DNA from 2 places in the Erythrobacter sp. HKB08 genome. Region 1 is predicted to be linked to the other one. Evidence: predicted binding sites of a transcription regulator. Region 1 holds the regulator's gene; the other holds the start of a gene.
The links. The regulator LexA, encoded in region 1, represses DNA repair genes until DNA is damaged. The targets are predictions, from matches to a motif close to GTTCCNCNCTTGTTCT.

Region 1 (3,261 bases):
CTACGGGATCGCCCGCAAGGTTCGGATCAACATTCCGCTTGAAAGCGATGTGCCGGCGGCGTCGGAGGGCGCTGTGGTAAGGCTGCGTGCGCGCTTGATGCCGCCTGCCGCGCCCATGTTGCCCGGAGGATACGATTTCGCCCGAACCGCCTGGTTCGACGGCTTGTCCGCCACCGGCTCGCTGATCGGTGAGATGGAGGTTATCGAACAAGGGCAGGCGGGCTCTCGAATCGCACCGTTGCAACGCGGCCTTTCCAGCCATGTTCGCGAGCGGCTCGACGGATCGCCTGCCGCGATCGCAGCCGCCTTCGCCAGCGGCGACCGAGGCGCGATTGCCGAGGCCGATGAGGAGGCGATGCGCGATGCTGGCTTGACCCATTTGCTTTCGATCAGCGGTCTTCATGTCAGCGCGGTGATCGCAGCGGCGTATCTGCTGGCGCTCAAGCTGGTCGGACTGTTTCCTTGGATTGCGTTGAGGGTCCGATTGCCGTTGGTCGCAGCAAGCGTCGGAGCGCTGGCGGGTATCGGCTACACCTTGCTCACGGGCGCGGAAGTTCCGACCGTTCGTAGCTGCATCGGAGCCTTGCTGGTCCTTGCGGCGCTTGCTCTCGGGCGAGAGCCATTGTCGATGCGCATGGTCGCAGCTGCAGCATTTGCGGTATTGCTCGCATGGCCCGAAGCGCTCGTCGGGCCAAGTTTCCAGATGAGCTTTGCGGCGGTGCTGGCGATCGTCGCGCTTCACAACAGCGGCCCGGTAAAGGCGTTCCTTGCCCCCCGAGAAGAAAGTTGGGCGAGCAGGCTGGGGCGGCGTGCGATCATGTTGCTGGTGACAGGGCTGGTGATCGAGATTGCGCTGATGCCAATCGTCCTGTTCCATTTCCATCGGGCGGGAGTCTATGGCGCATTCGCGAATGTCGTCGCGATCCCACTCGTCACCTTCGTGGCGATGCCAGCGCTCGCAGTTGCTCTTACTCTCGACCTCGTCGGCCTCGGCGCGCCGGCATGGTGGATCGTCGACAATTCGCTCGAACTGTTGCTGGCGATCGCGCATTTCACTGCCGAACAACCGGGTTCGGTCAAGCTGATGCCGGAGATGCCGCTCTACGTCTTTGCGCTGTTCGTGGCGGGATCGCTTTGGCTGGCCCTTTGGCAATCAAGGATGCGGCTACTGGGTTTCTTGCCTTGGCTGATAGGTTTGGCCGCTTTTCTCGTCTCTCCCACGCCGGATGTGCTGGTGTCGGGAGATGGGCGCCATGTCGGGATAGTCAGCGGAGGCGAGCGCCTTCTAGTCCTGCGTGAAAGCAGGAGCGATTATGCAAAGGACAATCTGCTCGAACTGGCCGGCATGGACGGGGAGCCGGTGCCGCTGGCGCAATGGCCTGATGCGCAGTGCTCGCGGGACTTTTGTGTTCTCGCGATCGAGCGGGAGGGCCGGAACTGGTCGCTCCTGATGGCGCGCTCACGCGAACGGATCGAAGAGCGAGCGCTGGCGGCAGCCTGCGAGCGAAGTGATATCGTGATTGCCGATCGCTACCTGCCGCGAAGCTGTCGGCCGCGGTGGCTCAAGGCTGATCGAAACTTCCTGGATCGAACGGGCGGCCTGGCGATCGATCTGTCGAATGAGGAATTCAGGACCGTTGCCGAAGGGCAGGGGCAGCATGGATGGTGGCGCGGGCGGACCGACTAGCCGACTAGCCCGCCCGCAGCCTGCAATCAGTGGTAGCGGCGCAGCAGACCCGCCAGCTTGCCCTGCACCTGTACCTGGTCGGGTGCATAGACCTGCGGCTCGTAGCTCGCATTAGCCGGATCGAGCCGGACAAGGCCGCCGTCCTTGTGGAGATACTTGAGCGTCGCTTCTTCGTTGTTCACCAGTGCAACCACGATTTCGCCGTCGCGTGCCGTATCGGTCCGGCGAATAAGTGCGAAGTCGCCGTCGAAGATGCCTGCTTCGATCATCGAGTCGCCGGATACCTCGAGCGCATAGTGCTCACCCGGTCCGAGCAGGGCTGCCGGGACCGGAAGGCTCGACTGGCCTTCGAACGCCTCGATCGGGGCGCCGGCTGCGATCCGCCCATGGAGCGGGATTTCGATCACGTCGTTTGCAGGCTCGGGAGCAGCGCTTGGCTTGGCGGTCGCGCGGGCGACGACATCGTTGGCAGCAGGCTTCGCCCCGCCGACGCTATCTTCCGGAAGCTTGAGCACCTCGAGCGCACGCGCGCGGTTCGGCAAGCGCCTGATGAAACCGCGCTCTTCCAGAGCCGAGATCAGTCGATGGACGCCGGACTTGCTCTTCAGATCGAGCGCTTCCTTCATTTCCTCGAATGAGGGGGAAATGCCGGTTTCCTCCAACCTTTCCTGGATGAAGCGGATCAGTTCGTGCTGCTTTTTCGTCAGCATTGCGGTGTACTCCCTCGTCGCCGCGTGTGTCGTTCATAAAATGCGAACGAATGCGGAACAAGTAAGCAACCAATTTGGTGAGGTCAAGCGATTCCGCCATTTTGGAGCGGATAAACCGGAACAGGCGTTCCGCTTTTGGTCTCCCCGGCATCACATGGCCGGTCGATAAGGCAATCTGCTCGGGCGAGAGCATGGAGCGCAGCGCTGTCCTGGTTCTCCAGCGGTTCGACGGATCCATTGGCGGTTGTCCTTGCGCGCAGGAACTGGCGTCGCTTGCCGTTCGCGGGAAGGGCCGTCGCGCAAGGTCGCATCGTAACTTTCGGAAAAGGGTCGGATGCCCCGGCCATCGCTCGAACGGCGGGGAGCGCAAACAGAAACCCGGTCACGAAGCTGCTGACCGGATTGCCGGGCAGGCCGAGAATAAGCTGCGAGCCACGTGTCGCGACCATGAGGGGTTTCCCGGGCTTCATGGCGACGCGCCAGAAGTCGATCGTGGCGCCAATCTCGGCGAGGGCCGGTCGCACTAGGTCGTGATCGCCGACCGATGCACCGCCGGATATCACGATCAGATCGGCATCGCGGTGACTAGCCAGCGCTCGCGAGATCGTCTCGAGATCGTCGGGCAGGGGTGGCTCGACAGCTACAGTGGCGTGCTCTCCCGAGAACATCGCCGCCAGCATGTCGCCGTTGGTAGCGCGCGACGGTTCGGCAATCAGTTCGTCGCCGCATTCCAGGACGACGATGCGCGGAGGCTTGAACACAGCCACTTCGTCGACGCCTGCTGCCTTGCAGAGCGATAGTTGAGCTGCCCCCATCCGTCGACCTGCATCGAGCAGTTCCTCGCCGGTCTCAAAATCCTCTCCG
Region 2 (3,261 bases), 240 kb from region 1:
CCTACACCCGCAACGAAGGCGTAGTCGATCGCTTCGAAATTGATCTCGCTCCAGCCTGCATCGGACAGGATGCCGTGAACATGGGACTGGTCGGAGAAAGCGAATGGGCCGGGCGAGAAGCGGTCGGGTTCGACGAAGGAATCGGGCGGCAGGAAACCGGCAACCCGCTCCGCCCAGCTGTTTTCCTGGAAGCTGCGGAAACAGGAAAAGACGAGCCGCGCATCGCGCGAGGAGATCGAGCGGAGATGCGAGAAGGCGGCGACAGGATCTTCGAAGAACATCACGCCATGGCGCGACATGAGCAGGTCCGGCGCGAAGAATTCGCGCGACCATTGCGAGGCGTCGCCATGGACGAAGTCGATGTTCGAGAGGCGCAGGGCGCGCGAGCGTGCAACTTCGATCAGCTCCTCGCTCACATCCAGTCCGACGATTTCAGCCGCCGAATTGCCGCGGGCGAATGCGAGGCTCAGCTCGCCGGCGCCGCAGCCGATATCGAGGACGCGTGGTGCGGTGGTGCCCCTGGTCTTGGACAGGAGCGCATCGGTCAGGCCGCCGAAACTGCGATCGGTCTTTTCCCACTGGCTTGCCCAACTGCGGCCTACCCGGCCTTCCCAGTCAAGTTTGGTTGTCATTCGTCCGCTGTCCTTTCGATGAAGGCACTCGCAATGCGAACCAATCGATAACGCAGGCTACTCCGCATAACCACGGCAAGACGTGGTCTTTCAACGAAAAACCGGCGCGGATCCGTTGGGGAGGATGCTCGCGCCGGTTTCCCGGTTTTCCGGGCCGACTGGACGGATGGCCCGCTTGAAGAGATCGAGGATCAGTCGTCCGCGTCCGGACCGGTCATCATCTCTTCGGCGACTTCGTCGGTGCGGCCGCGGATCGCAGCTTCCAACTTGTCGCGCATCTCTGGATTGTCCTTCAGGAACTGCTTGGCGTTCTCGCGGCCTTGGCCGATCCGAACGCTGTCATAGGAGAACCACGAACCGGACTTCTCGACGATCCCGGCCTTCACGCCGAGGTCGAGGATTTCACCGATCTTGGAAATGCCCTCGCCATACATGATGTCGAATTCGACCTGCTTGAACGGAGGAGCGACCTTGTTCTTCACGACCTTGACGCGGGTCGAGTTGCCGATGATTTCGTCGCGGTCCTTGATCTGGCCCGTGCGGCGGATGTCGAGGCGAACCGAGCTGTAGAACTTGAGCGCATTACCGCCGGTCGTCGTCTCCGGGTTGCCGTACATCACGCCGATCTTCATGCGCAGCTGGTTGATGAAGATCACCATGCACTTCGAGCGGTTGATCGAGCCGGTCAGCTTGCGCAGCGACTGCGACATGAGGCGGGCCTGCAGGCCGACGTGGCTGTCACCCATCTCGCCTTCGATTTCCGCACGCGGCACGAGTGCGGCGACGGAGTCGATGACCAGGATGTCGATCGCATTCGAGCGGACCAGCGTGTCGGCGATTTCCAGCGCCTGTTCACCGGTATCGGGCTGCGAGACGATCAGCTCGTCGATGTCGACGCCGAGCTTCTTGGCATAGACCGGGTCGAGCGCATGCTCCGCGTCGATGAAGGCAGCGGTGCCGCCGGCCTTCTGCGCTTCCGCGATCGCGTGGAGGGTCAGCGTCGTCTTGCCCGAGCTTTCCGGACCGTAGATTTCGATGACCCGGCCCTTCGGCAGGCCGCCTACGCCGAGAGCGATGTCGAGGCCGAGCGAACCGGTCGAGATCGTCTCGACCTGCATCGCTTCCTTCTGGCCAAGTTTCATTGCCGAGCCCTTGCCGAATGCCCGGTCGATCTGAGCGAGCGCCGCATCGAGCGCCTTCTGACGGTCCACGTTCGATTCCTTACCTTCTACGAGTTTCAGACCAGCCGCCATGACATGCCCTCCAACAGTTTCCTAGGGGCCATGCCCCGCTCTTCAACTGTTGGGTTTGTACCCACTTTGTTCTCATAGAACAAGGGGGGAACATAATTTTTTCCGGAAGGCCGGGAAAACGGCAGAAATACGCGCGTTTTCAATCCTCTTCGCGGTCGAGCCGCCGGATCTTCCACCGGAATTCACGGGTCTGTCCGGGCGGAACATCGATATAGGCGACCCTGAAACCCTTGTGCAGCTCGTCCGGATTGCCGCGCGCGCGAATGTCCCAGTCGCTCGGGGTACCAAGCGAGAGGCGAACCCGCGCCATGCGGGAATTCGCATTGCGGAGAACGGCACGCATTTGCGCCCACTTGCCAGCTTCGAGCCGGTCGGCGGCGGTTTCGTCTTCCAGCTGGCACAGGCCGCGCACCATGCTGCTCTCGGAAATCTCGATCTCGACGTCCTGCGTCACCGCGTAATCGTAGATCCGGCGCTCGGCGATGAGGAGCGGTCCGGCTGAACTCGGCTCGAAAACCGTGACGCCGCCGGAGGGCAACGCGACCCCCAGCCCCTTCTCCTCTTCGTTCACTGTCTCGAGGTTCAGCGTGGTTCCCTGCAGCCGGTCGGACCAGTCGCCTTCGGACCATTCATAGGGATTGCACGATGCACTGTAGACGAACTTGCCCTCGACGCGCTCCTTGTCGAGGAAGGCGACCTGCTTGAGGCCCTGCGCGCGGACATCGACCCGTTCGGGAATGCGGTAGAGTTTCAGGTCGCCCAGCTGCTCTTCGGATGCGATGACCATGACGGGCGCTGCTGATTCCAGCGCATTCGCCATGCGCGATCCGGTGACCACAATCCGGTCTTCCATCGCCATTGCCATCGGCGGAGGCGGAGGGGGAGGAGGCGCAGCGGGGGGAAGCAGGTCGCGTTCCGGAATACCGGTGGCGGTGCTCCCGATCGGGTAGCATGAAAGGCGCACCGGATTTCCCTCCGGCGCTTCGGCAAGCGACTCGAAATCGCTTTCGATATTGAGCGTTCCTGCCACCGCGAGAAGCTGAGCGTTCTCGAAGCCCTGGTAATTGTCGTTGAGGATCGTCAGCCAGCTCATCAGGTCGAAGAACACCTTGCCCTTCGCCCCGCCCTCGCCGAGCCGCGCGACATAATGCGCTTCCCAGTCGAAGCCCCACGACAGGTACGTTAGTGTGACCGTGTAGGTCCCTCCTGTCCTGTCTCGCGTGTCGATCGAGAACACGGGATTGGCGGACAGGCCGGTGGGCACGCGGTCGAAAGTGAGCTTCTCCGGCAGGCCGGAGCAGCGTACCGCTTCGTAGCCGGCGGAGGTCTGGAGAACGATGCCGCCGTCCGCGCGCGTTCGCAGGATCGCCTCTTCG

Region 2: the regulator LexA is predicted to act here: its motif matches at 1,962-1,977, upstream of recA (recombinase RecA).

The regions. Positions count from the first base shown of each region.
Region 1 is NZ_CP035310.1:1,957,632-1,960,892, reverse strand. It holds gene EO245_RS09470 (ComEC/Rec2 family competence protein) at 1-1,687, shown strand, start outside; gene lexA (transcriptional repressor LexA) at 1,714-2,397, opposite strand; gene EO245_RS09460 (molybdopterin molybdotransferase MoeA) at 2,481-3,261, opposite strand, start outside.
Region 2 is NZ_CP035310.1:2,199,216-2,202,476, forward strand. It holds gene EO245_RS10600 (class I SAM-dependent methyltransferase) at 1-632, opposite strand, end outside; gene recA (recombinase RecA) at 824-1,885, opposite strand; gene EO245_RS10610 (DUF4139 domain-containing protein) at 2,025-3,261, opposite strand, start outside.